DNA from 3 places in the Cedecea sp. NFIX57 genome. Region 2 is predicted to be linked to each of the others. Evidence: predicted binding sites of a transcription regulator. Region 2 holds the regulator's gene; each other region holds the start of a gene.
What was found. Region 2 encodes LexA, which represses DNA repair genes until DNA is damaged. Its sites were predicted from a motif close to TNCTGTATGTACATACAGNA; they were not measured.
Positions count from the first base shown of each region.

Region 1: a site for LexA is predicted at 2,039-2,058, ahead of dinB (DNA polymerase IV). Genes of this name have one in related genera too.
Region 3: a site for LexA is predicted at 1,435-1,454, ahead of B9Y90_RS17025 (DNA translocase FtsK 4TM domain-containing protein). Genes of this name have one in related genera too.

Region 1 covers NZ_FXAS01000004.1:11,220-15,467, forward strand. Annotated here, with positions in the region: gene lpcA (D-sedoheptulose 7-phosphate isomerase) at 1-253, shown strand, start outside; gene B9Y90_RS03960 (class II glutamine amidotransferase) at 309-1,076, shown strand; gene dpaA (peptidoglycan meso-diaminopimelic acid protein amidase) at 1,047-1,787, opposite strand; gene dinB (DNA polymerase IV) at 2,081-3,136, shown strand; gene pepD (beta-Ala-His dipeptidase) at 3,325-4,248, opposite strand, start outside.
Region 2 covers NZ_FXAS01000011.1:39,580-43,827, forward strand. Annotated here, with positions in the region: gene plsB (glycerol-3-phosphate 1-O-acyltransferase PlsB) at 1-1,323, opposite strand, end outside; gene B9Y90_RS11295 (diacylglycerol kinase) at 1,455-1,823, shown strand; gene lexA (transcriptional repressor LexA) at 1,933-2,541, shown strand; gene dinF (MATE family efflux transporter DinF) at 2,619-3,953, shown strand; gene B9Y90_RS11310 (CsbD family protein) at 4,189-4,248, shown strand, end outside.
Region 3 covers NZ_FXAS01000019.1:88,963-93,210, forward strand. Annotated here, with positions in the region: gene trxB (thioredoxin-disulfide reductase) at 1-409, opposite strand, end outside; gene lrp (leucine-responsive transcriptional regulator Lrp) at 902-1,396, shown strand; gene B9Y90_RS17025 (DNA translocase FtsK 4TM domain-containing protein) at 1,518-4,248, shown strand, end outside.

The sequences.
Region 1 (4,248 bases), on a different contig from region 2:
CGAAGGCGACGTGCTGCTGGGGATTTCCACTTCCGGCAATTCCGGCAATATCATCAAAGCGATTGAAGCTGCCCGCGCGAAAGGCATGAAAGTCATTACCCTGACCGGTAAAGACGGCGGCAAAATGGCCGGTACGGCAGACATCGAAATTCGCGTGCCGCACTTCGGCTATGCGGACCGCATTCAGGAAATTCACATCAAAGTGATCCACATCCTGATTCAGTTAATCGAAAAAGAAATGGTTAAAGCTTAGCCCGTAATGCCCCTGCTCCTCCCGGAGCAGGGGCATTCGTTGTGGGAGAGAAGAGATGTGCGAACTGCTCGGGATGAGTGCCAACGTACCGACGGATATCTGTTTTAGTTTTACCGGACTGGTGCAGCGCGGAGGCGGAACAGGCCCCCATAAAGACGGCTGGGGTATTACCTTCTACGAAGGGAAGGGGTGCCGTACTTTTAAAGATCCGCAGCCGAGCTTTAACTCGCCCATCGCCCGCCTCGTCCAGGACTACCCGATTAAATCCTGCTCGGTTGTGGCGCACATTCGCCAGGCGAACCGCGGCAAAGTGGCGCTGGAAAATACCCATCCGTTCACCCGCGAACTGTGGGGCCGCAACTGGACCTATGCCCATAACGGGCAGCTAAAGGGTTATCGCACGCTGGAAACGGGGACGTTCCGCCCGATTGGTGAAACGGACAGCGAGCAGGCGTTCTGCTGGCTGCTGCATAAACTCACTCAGCGCTACCCGCGCACGCCGGGCAATATGGAAGCGGTGTTCCGCTACATCACTGAACTGGGTGCAGAGCTAAGAGAGAAGGGCGTGTTTAACATGCTGTTGTCGGACGGGCGCTATGTGATGGCGTTTTGCTCGACGAACCTGTTCTGGATCACCCGCAGAGCGCCATTCGGCGTCGCTAAACTGCTGGATCAGGACGTGGAAATTGATTTTCAGGAAGAGACCACACCGAACGATGTGGTCACGGTCATTGCGACTCAGCCGCTGACCGCCAACGAAACCTGGCACAAAATTGAGCCAGGCAAGTCGGCGTTATTTTGCCTCGGTGAGCTTATAGTTTGAAGCCAGCTGCGGCTGAACTGGCGTCATCACGGCAGGTTTGCTGATTATGTAGTTCCCGCTGACCACGGCCACGCCCGGTGGCTGATGGTTAGCCGCGAAGTAGTCATAGCCCGGTTTCAGCTCTTTCCAGAAGTTGATGTAGGTGGAGTACTTGTGGCGTTCCATATTGGCGTCGGTCATGCGGAACGGGAAAATACTGACCTGCACGCGCGGCTGGCCAAACACCAAAGCCCCGGTCACAAACTGGAAGATTTCGTCGATGCCGGAGTCGGTCATGGCATAGCAGCCAATCGACACGCAGGCGCCATGAATCATCAGGTATTTCCCTTCATAGCCGTGAGCGCGGTCAAATTCATTCGGGAAGCCGATATTAATCGCTTTATAGAAGCGGCTGTCCGGTTTTAACTGACTGCGATCAACGCTGTAAAAACCTTCCGGGCTTTTAAAATCGCCCTGACGCTGTTTTGGCCCCAGGCCGCCGGAATAGTTACAGATGCGGTAGCTGTTGAGGAGCTGATACTGCTCGCCCATCTTCACCCACAGTTCCAGGGTGCGCTCTTCTTTAAAGATTTGAATATAAACCGGGGAGCCCATTAGCTGCTGTCTGCTATCTTTGCCGACAGGGGCGGCGACACCGCTGCTATTAAGCAGGCTGGCGAAAGAGAAAAACGGCATAGAGAGCATCGCAATAATCAGTGCGATCTTACGCATACTGCTTGATTCCTTGATAAACCTGAAACTAACAGCCAGGACGGCTAAAGGGACCCGAAATCAGAAAATTCTGTACAGGATTGCGCTCACATTAGCATTGTGGGTGATTTTCGCAAGTTCCGGAAAGGCGCGTTTACACATTTTATTGGAATCAATTGGCGTTTTTGCGGTGCGTCACTCTATGCCCATCGTGACGACATTCACTGGGGTGTTAATCGCCAGCCCGCGACAGTTTCCTCATTTCGAAAATTAACTGTATACTTATCCAGTGTTGTTTTTCTGGTTGAGTGGATATGCGCAAAATCATTCATGTCGATATGGACTGCTTTTTTGCCGCCGTTGAGATGCGTGATAATCCGACCCTGCGCGATATTCCACTGGCCATTGGCGGCAGCGCCCAGCGGCGCGGTGTGATCAGCACGGCGAACTATCCTGCCAGAAAATATGGCGTGCGCAGCGCGATGTCGACCGCGATGGCGCTGAAACTGTGTCCACACCTTACTCTTCTGCCTGGGCGATTTGAGGCTTACAAAGAAGCCTCTGACCATATCCGCGAAATCTTCTCCCGCTATACCCCGCTCATCGAACCTTTGTCGCTGGATGAAGCCTACCTGGACGTCACTCATAGCGAGCACTGCCAGGGATCGGCCACGTTGATGGCCCGCGAAATTCGCCAGGCCATCGCCGACGAACTGAACCTGACCGCCTCGGCCGGTATTGCACCTATTAAGTTTCTGGCAAAAATCGCTTCCGACCTCAATAAACCGAACGGCCAGTATGTGATTACGCCCGACCAGGTGCCGGACTTTTTGGCAACGCTGCCGCTGGGGAAAATCCCCGGTGTAGGTAAAGTGACTGCGGCGAAGCTCGAAACCCTTGGCCTGCGAACCTGCGCCGACGTGCAAAATGCGGACCTGGCCATGCTGTTAAAGCGCTTTGGGAAATTTGGCCGGGTACTTTGGGAGCGCAGCCAGGGCATTGATGAGCGGGAGATCAGTAACGATCGCCAGAGAAAGTCGGTGGGGGTAGAGCGGACGCTGGCGGAAGACATTCACGAGTGGCATGAGTGCGAAGAAATTATCGAACGCCTGTACCCGGAGCTTGAGCGGCGGCTGGCCAAAGAGCGGGCCGATCTGCGCATCGCCCGGCAGGGCATTAAGCTCAAGTTTAATGACTTCCAACTGACGACCCAGGAACACGTCTGGCCGAAGCTGAATAAAGAAGATCTGATCGCCACCGCCCGTAAAACCTGGGAGGAGCGGCGGGGAGGGCGCGGCGTCCGGCTGGTGGGGTTGCATGTGACCCTGCTTGATCCGCAACTGGAGAGGCAGTTGCTGCTGGGATTGTAAATAAGACCCTCATCCCGGCCTTCTTCCAGGAAGGGAGAAGGAGAAAAACAGCGTTATCGCTGAAAGTAAGGCAGACAAAGAAGATCCTCTCTCGATTTTAGAGAAATCGTCAGGGAGAAAGCGGAAAGTAAGGCAGATAAAGAAAATCCCCTATCCCTTGAAGGGAGAGGGGTAGGGGGAGGGGAAACTTACTTCGCCGGAATCGCCTTCAGCAACTCGGTCAGCAGAATCCAGTACTGGCCAACGCTCTCAATATGTACCTGCTCGTCCGGGGAATGCGGGCCGGTAATCGTTGGCCCGATGGAAACCATGTCCATCTCCGGGTACGGCTTTTTGAACAGACCGCATTCCAGACCGGCGTGGATAACCATGATGTTCGGCGTTTTGTTGAACAACTTCTGGTAAGTCTCACGCACCAGGGCCATCACCGGAGACTTAGCGTCCGGCTGCCAGCCAGGATAGCTGCCTTTCGCCACGGTTTTTGCCCCGGCCAGTTCACCCAGGGACTCCAGCACGCTGACCACATAGTCTTTACCGGAATCGATCAGGGAACGAATCAGGCAGATAATTTCTGCGCTGTCATCGCTCATGGTTACGACGCCCGCGTTCAGGGAAGTCTCAACCACGCCTTTCACTTCATCTGAGTTACGAATCACGCCGTTTGGCGTCGCGTTCAGCAGGTGCAGGAAGGTATTGCGAGTTTTCGCGGTCAGCGCCTGTTTGTCAGACGTTGTGGCTTCCACCAGAACAGTAATGTTTTTCTCTACCGCAGACAGCTCGTTTTTCAGAACGGCCAGATAGTCATTAGCCGCAGACTTCAGCTCGGCCGCTTTCGCCGCAGGCACGGCCAGCGTGGCGAAGGCTTCGCGTGGAATCGCGTTGCGCAGGGTGCCGCCGTTCAGATCGAGCAGACGAATGTCCAGCCCGGCTGTTTGAGCCAGCAGGAAGCGAGCCAGCAGCTTGTTGGCGTTACCCAGGCCCAGATGAATATCTGCGCCGGAGTGGCCGCCTTTCAGCCCTTTGATGGTCAGCTTGAAGGTGTCAAACCCGGCAGGAACCGCTTCACGCTGCAGCGGCAGCGTAGTGATAAAGTCGATCCCGCCCGCGCAGCC
Region 2 (4,248 bases):
ACCGCGCAGCTCTTTCGCGTAGGTCCCCACTTCCATGACATGCTCGTAACCGATGTAGATCGGCACCAGAGTGATCGGGCGGGTGCCGCCGCGCAGCATGGCCTGAATCGTCATCGACAGCGTGCCGGTCTTAGGATCCAGCAAGCGGCCAGTACGGGAACGGCCACCCTCGACAAAATACTCAACGGAATAGCCGCGGCTGAACAGCTCGCCCAGGTATTCGCGGAACACCGTGGAGTAAAGCTTGTTGCCCTTGAAGGTACGGCGAATAAAGAACGCGCCCAGGCGGCGGAAAATCGGGCCGGCTGGCCAGAAGTTCAGGTTGATCCCGGCGGCGATGTGCGGCGGAACCAGCCCCTGGTGATAAAGCACGTAGGAAAGCAGCAGATAATCCATGTGGCTGCGGTGGCAGGGAACATAGACGATTTCGTGGCCGTCGTGGGCAAGCTGGCGCACGCGCTCGGCGTTATGCACGTTAATGCCCTGATAGAGGCGGTTCCAGGTTAAGCCTAAAACGCGGTCCGTCAGACGTACAGCTTCGTAGGAGAAGTTGGCGGCAATCTCTTCCATCAGGGCAACGGCGTTTTGCTGCGCTTTCTCATGGGAGATCTTCTTGCTGCGGGCTTCATCTTCTACCGCGCGGGCAATCGCTTTTGACGCCAGCAGCTTGTTAAAGAGATCCTGGCGAACCGGCAGGCGCGGGCCAACGGCGGCCAGACGCTGGCGGGCAAAGTGAGTGCGCGCCACGCGAGCCAGTTTTTGGGCGATAATCTTGTCCGTGCCGTGTTCGGTTGCCATACGGCGAAGCGAAACGGGCGGTGAGAAACGCACGAAGCTATCGCGACCCAGCCAGGAAACCGCAAAGAATTTCTGGACGCCGTTCAGCGTGCGTAAAGGCGGATTGATTTCCCCTTTTTCACGCCCTGGCGAGCGGCCGAACATCACGGAAACCGGCACCATCTGCACATCGAGATCGGGATTGCTGCGGTGCAGATCCAGATAATCGTGGAACAGTTTTACCGACTCTTCTTTTGGCGTGTAATAGGTGAAGACGCGCGGCCCGCCGTGGATAAACACGTAGCGCGGCAGCAGTACGCCGTCAATTTCCAGAGGTTCCAGCGGGTCGGGCAGATCGTGATCCAGACATTGGGCACGCAGCGTCAGTAAGTCTGCCTTAGAATTGTAGGGCAGGACGTACATGATGGGGCGTGAAGGGTCCAGACCGAGTTCGGTTTGTGGATCCGCCGGAATAGACTTGCTCTTTACCAGAACGCTTAATGGTAAATTCAGTAATTTGTAGTAAATTCTTGGCCAGCCTGACATAAATGATGTAAAGCCTCAGGTTAATAATGCAAATGCGCCGCAAGGATATCAGAAACTCTGGGGAATTTCTGTGGCGCTGCGATTTAGACTCAATGAGCATTGATGCTCAATCTTTAAAAAGGTTTCCTTGAATGGCGAATAATACCACCGGCATCACCCGCATTATTAAGGCTGCAGGCTACTCATGGAAGGGGCTCCGTGCGGCCTGGATCAACGAAGCTGCCTTTCGTCAGGAGGGCGTGGCTGCGGTTATCGCTATCGCCATCGCCTGCTGGCTGGATGTGGACCCCATCACGCGTATTTTACTGATTGGCTCGGTGGTTTTGGTGATGATTGTCGAAATCCTCAACAGCGCCATTGAAGCACTGGTTGACCGTGTTGGCACCGAGTACCACGAGCTTTCAGGGCGAGCCAAAGATATGGGTTCAGCCGCCGTATTGATAGCGATTATCCTTGCGGTTGCGACCTGGGCCACCTTGCTTTGGTCACATTTGCGATAGCTCTTCCAGAATAGTTTAAGTCGCTGGTTTTTTGCTTAATTTGTGGTTTCAAAATCGCCCGGGGCTGTATATACTCACAGCATGACTGTATAAACACCCAGGGGGCGGAATGAAAGCACTAACTACCAGGCAGCAAGAGGTGTTTGATCTCATTCGGGATCATATCAACCAGACCGGCATGCCACCTACGCGCGCCGAAATTGCACAACGTCTGGGGTTCCGTTCTCCAAACGCCGCGGAAGAGCATCTGAAAGCGCTGGCACGTAAAGGTGCCATTGAGATTGTTTCTGGCGCATCACGCGGCATTCGTCTGCTGGTTGAAGAAGAAAATGGCCTGCCGCTGGTGGGCCGTGTTGCAGCCGGTGAGCCGCTGCTGGCGCAGCAGCACATCGAAGGCCACTACCAGGTTGACCCTTCTCTGTTCAAACCGAATGCCGATTTCCTGCTGCGCGTCAGCGGCATGTCGATGAAAGATATCGGCATCATGGACGGTGATTTATTAGCGGTACACAAAACTCAGGACGTACGTAATGGCCAGGTCGTTGTCGCGCGTATCGACGATGAAGTGACCGTAAAACGCCTGAAAAAGCAGGGTAACACCGTGCACCTGCTGCCGGAAAACAGCGAATTCCAGCCTATTGTGGTCGATCTTCGCGAGCAGAGTTTTAGCATTGAAGGCCTGGCCGTCGGGGTTATCCGCAACGGTGAATGGCTGTAACGCCTCTTCCGGTGGTGCGGTAAATATGCCGTGCCACCTGCTTTAAATTCCCCTCTATTATCCTCTGGATCATTCCCATGCGATTCTTTTCGTCAACGGATGGTGCGCTGTGGCGGCTTGCGCTGCCGATGATTTTTTCCAACATTACCGTGCCGTTACTGGGCCTGGTCGATACCGCGGTCATTGGCCATCTTGATAGCCCAACCTATCTCGGCGGGGTCGCTATCGGTGCCACGGCGACCAGTTTCCTCTTTATGCTGCTGCTTTTTCTGCGCATGAGCACCACCGGGTTAACGGCACAGGCGTTTGGCGCGAACGATCCGCAGCGACTGGCGCGCGCGCTGGTTCAACCCCTGATGCTGGCGCTGATAGCCGGGCTGGCTATCGTGGTCCTGCGTTATCCACTGATCAACCTTGCGCTGCACGTTGTTGGCGGCAATGACGAGGTGCTGTATCAGGCAAGGCGCTTCCTGGAAATCCGCTGGCTGAGCGCCCCCGCATCGCTGGCTAACCTCGTGCTGTTAGGCTGGCTGCTGGGCGTTCAGTATGCGCGAGCGCCGGTCATTCTGTTGGTCGTCGGCAACCTGATTAATATCGTGCTCGATCTCTGGCTGGTGATGGGGCTGCACATGAACGTGCAGGGGGCGGCGCTGGCCACGGCGGTGTCCGAATATGCCACGTTTATCATCGGCCTAGTGATGGTGCGCAAAGTGATGAAGCTGCGGGGCATCAGTTGGGCTCGTCTTAAAACGGCCTGGCAGGGGGATTTGCGTAAGCTGCTGGCGCTTAATCGCGACATCATGCTGCGTTCGCTGCTGCTGCAAATCTGCTTTGCTTCTATCACCATTTTTGGTGCGCGTCTTGGCAGTGAAATTGTCGCCGTTAACGCCGTACTGATGACGCTGCTGACCTTCACCGCCTATGCGCTCGATGGCTTTGCTTACGCCGTGGAGGCCCATTCAGGGCAGGCTTACGGGGCGCGTAACCGTGGGCAGTTGCTCGAGGTTTGGGGGGCTGCGTGCAGGCAGGCGGGGCTGGTTGCGATAGCGTTTGCCGCTATTTATGCCTTTGCCGGGGAGCAAATTGTTGCCCTGCTTACCTCTCTGCCGGAGCTTCGTGTTCTGGCAAACCATTATCTTGCCTGGCAGGTTATTTTGCCGGTAGTGGGCGTTTGGTGCTACCTGCTGGATGGCATGTTTATCGGCGCGACACGGGGTGCCGAAATGCGAAACAGCATGGCGGTTGCGGCATTGGGTTTTGGCGTGACGATGCTTACGCTGCCTTTGTGGGGCAACCACGCCCTGTGGCTGTCGCTGGCGGTGTTTTTAGCCTTGCGCGGCCTGTCGCTTGGCGTCATCTGGCGACGCCACTGGCGCAATAACACCTGGTTCGCTGCATCGGGCAGCCATTGATCGCGCTGCCTGACGCTCGTTAACCCATCTTCTATCGTGCTGATTTCTCTTTTTTAAGGCGAGGAATTAGCATGTCATCGCTTTTAATGATGGTTAAAGATTCTGAGTTTTAAATTTAACTCAGAATCCTTGTCTACAATTACCTTTACATCCAGCAGACAGTGGGTGTGCTCCAGAAAGTCAGCATCCTGCAGCCCGGATGCACAAACCTAAACCGAACGATGAGGAGATGACGATGAATAAGGACGAAATCGGCGGTAACTGGAAGCAGTTCAAAGGTACGATCAAAGAGAAA
Region 3 (4,248 bases), on a different contig from region 2:
CGCAGGCAGAAACGCCGCGGCCTTTGAAGGCTTCTTCGGAAGGCAGGCCAAGGTAGCGTGCAGATGCGCCGGTCGCGATGATCAGCGCGTCACAGGTATATTCGCCGCTGTCGCCCACCAGGCGGAAAGGACGGTTCTGCAGATCGACACTGGTGATGTGGTCGAACAGAATTTCAGTTTCGAACTTAGCCGCATGCTCGTGCATACGTTCCATCAGTAACGGACCAGTCAGGTCGTTAGGATCGCCAGGCCAGTTTTCGACTTCGGTTGTGGTGGTCAGCTGACCGCCTTTTTCCATCCCGGTAATCAGAACCGGTTTTAAGTTGGCGCGTGCAGCATAGACCGCTGCGGTATAGCCCGCAGGGCCGGAGCCAAGAATAAGCAGCTTACTGTGTTTAGCTGTGCCCATGAGATCCTCATTGAACGTTTACAGACAATGGGGATGATTGTAGGGAATTCGTTGCATTAAAAAAAGAGTGCAGCAATGTTGTTAACGATGTGTGTCATTGATGCTGCCTATAAGCCCAATGAATATCGCCGTCATGTGCATAAATAATCATTGTAATAGCACGGTAATCACGGGGCGAAAATGATGAATAATCATCAGCCAAAAGGAATATCTGGCACGTTCCACTAAAAATAGATGTTTTGCTTTGACAATCCCCTAAGCATTTGCGAAAACATTCGAGGAAGAAAAACATTTGGTGATGTGGAAGCCGCGTGCTCTCGCGCAAACCTGATGCAAATTTACCGAGTTATTGAAATTTACGCATGACGTGGACAGACGCTATGCGTGATGTCGATAGCAGCCGCAAGGCATCGGTCTTCTCACGTACACCCTGAACATTGACGTCACCAGGGTTATGGCAGGTGAAGGAAGGAATAGAGAGAGACAATAATAATGGTAGATAGCAAGAAGCGCCCGGGCAAAGATCTCGACCGTATCGATCGCAATATTCTCAACGAATTGCAAAAGGATGGGCGCATTTCTAACGTTGAGCTTTCCAAGCGTGTTGGGCTTTCGCCGACGCCGTGCCTTGAGCGCGTTCGTCGTCTGGAACGTCAGGGTTTTATTCAGGGCTATACGGCGCTGTTAAACCCGCATTATCTGGATGCCTCGCTGCTGGTATTTGTTGAGATTACTCTGAATCGTGGCGCCCCGGATGTGTTTGAGCAATTTAACGCCGCAGTGCAGAAACTTGAAGAAATTCAAGAGTGTCATCTCGTATCCGGTGATTTCGACTACTTGTTGAAAACACGCGTGCCGGATATGTCGGCGTATCGTAAACTCTTAGGTGAGACCCTGCTGCGTCTGCCGGGCGTGAACGACACCCGTACTTATGTTGTCATGGAAGAGGTCAAACAGAGTAACCGTTTGGTCATTAAGACCCGTTAATACGGGCCAGGTGCAAAATTGGCGTATTTTGGTTACACTCCTGGGAATCCATACAGCAACAGCTCCGGCAGGCCGCCGGTGCTGTTGTCTCCATTGAGTTTAAGGACCTGGAGAGCCTTTCTTGAGCCAGGAATATACCGAAGATAAAGAAGTAACATTGCGGAAACTGAGCAGCGGGCGCCGTTTACTCGAGGCTTTGCTGATCCTTGTCGCCTTATTCGCCATCTATTTGATGGTTGCCTTGTTAAGCTTTAACCCCTCAGACCCCAGTTGGTCGCAAACCGCATGGCATGAGCCAATCCATAATCTGGGTGGCGCGCCGGGAGCGTGGTTTGCCGATACGCTGTTCTTCATTTTTGGCGTGATGGCCTACACCATTCCGGTGATCATCATCGGTGGCTGTTGGTTCACCTGGCGCCAGCGCGGCAGTGAAGAGTTCATCGATTATTTTGCCGTTTCGCTGCGCCTAATCGGCGTCCTTGCGATGGTGTTGACCTCATGCGGGCTGGCGGCCATCAATGCGGACGATATCTGGTATTTCGCTTCGGGCGGCGTGCTGGGCAGCTTGCTTAGCACCGCGATGATGCCGCTGTTGAACAGCAGCGGTGGCACAATTGCGCTGCTTTGCGTTTGGGCCGCGGGCCTGACACTGTTCACCGGCTGGTCATGGGTCAGCATCGCCGAGAAACTCGGTAGCGCAGTGCTTACCGTGCTGACTTTTGCCAGCAACCGCACCCGTCGGGATAACACCTGGCAGGATGAGGATGAATACGAAGAAGAGCATGACGCAGACGTAGCGCCGCAGGTTTCTGCTGAGAAACGCGAATCCCGTCGTGCGCGTATTTTACGCGGTGCACTTGCGCGCAAGCAGCGCCTGTCACAGAAGTTTGCTAATCCTAACGGTCGCAAAACGGATGCTGCATTGTTCTCTGGCAAACGTATGGACGATGCTGAAGACGACGTGTTGTTCAGCGCGCGTGGGGTAGAAGCCGATCCGAACGATGTACTGTTCTCCGGGCATAAAGCGACTTTGCCTGAAGATCAGGAATACGATCCGCTGTTCAGTGGACATTCTGCCGTTGAACCTATAGCTGCTGCGGTCGCGGCGACAACGGCTAATCAGTCTTGGGCTGCGCCAGTACCGCCGGTTGCGCCAATGCCGCCAGTATCAACACCGGCACCTGCTGTTGACGCTGAGCCTGCTGCCCCAGCGATTGCCTGGGAACCGGCACCGACAACGGTCACACCAGAACCGGTTATTGCGCCAGCCCCGGATCATTACACTTCGCCGCACCCGGCAAGCATACAACAGCAGATTGTGCCTGAGACACATCAAAGCTGGTCTGAACCTGTTGTGCCAGTGGCTCAGCCAGTCGTTGAACCACAGCCTGCGCCTGAGCCGGTAGAAGAGGTGAAATACGTTCGCCCGCCGATGTACCACTTTGAAGAAGTCGAAGAGAAGCGAGCTCGCGAACGTGAACAGCTTGCGGCGTGGTACCAACCAGTCAATGAGCCAAAGCCTGATCCTTACAACTATGCGCCTGTAAAATCTGTGACACCGGAGCAGGCTCAACCTTCGATACCGACACCTGCGCCCGTTTCCGCGCCGTTATCGGCACCCGAAATGCCAGTGTCGGATGTAACGCAGGCTGCCTCAGGTGTTCAGCAGGCAGTAAAAACTGCGGCGACTGCGGCAGCATTTTCACCCGTATTCAGTATCGCCAGTGATGCGCCACGTCCGCAGGTAAAAGAAGGCATTGGCCCTCAACTGCCGCGCCCAAACCGGGTACGCGTTCCAACTCGTCGTGAACTGGCGTCCTACGGCATAAAACTGCCTTCCCAGCGAATGGCTGAAGAGCAGGCAAGACTCGCTGAGAACCAGCAGTCTGAAGACGATTACGGCGATGAAGGCGATGCGCTGCAGCAGCACGAACTGGCCCGCCAGTTTGCAGCTCAGCAACAGCAACGCTATGGCGAAGAATACGAAGACGAAAGCTGGTCTGAAGAACAGCAGGCTGAGGCGGAAGAAGCGGAACTTGCGCGTCAGTTTGCTGCGCAGCAGCAACAGCGCTACAGCGAGCAGCCGCAGCAAAATAATGCGCCGTTCTCCCTGGACGATTTTGATTTCCAGTCATCGTTGAAGGAGCTGGTGGATGATACGCCGAGCGAGCCGTTGTTTACCCCGAGCTTTGAACCGGCCTCGCAGCCAGTTCAGCACAGTCAACCAGCGGCACAGCCTTCTCAATATGTTCAGGCGGCTCAGCATCAGCCCGCTGCGCCAGAGCCAAAAGAGAGCCTGATCCATCCGTTCTTGATGCGCAACGGTGACGACCGCCCACTTCAGAAGCCGACCACGCCGCTGCCGTCACTGGATCTACTGACTTCTCCTCCAACTGAGGTTGAACCAGTAGATACCTTTGCGATGGAGCAGATGGCGCGTCTGGTAGAAGCGCGTTTGGCTGATTACCGTATCAAAGCCGATGTCGTGGACTATTCTCCGGGCCCGGTTATCACCCGATTTGAACTTGATTTAGCTCCGGGCGTGAAGGCTGCCCGTATCTCTAACCTTTCCCGTGACCTGGCGCGTTCACTCTCCACTGTCGCCGTGCGTGTGGTTGAGGTTATTCCGGGTAAACCTTACGTTGGCCTTGAGCTGCCTAATAAAAAGCGCCAGACCGTGTATCTGCGAGAAGTGCTCGACTGCGCTAAATTCCGCGACAACGGCTCTCCGTTGACCGTGGTTCTGGGTAAAGACATCGGCGGTGAGCCTGTGGTTGCAGACCTGGCGAAGATGCCTCACTTGCTGGTAGCCGGTACAACGGGTTCCGGTAAGTCGGTCGGCGTAAACGCCA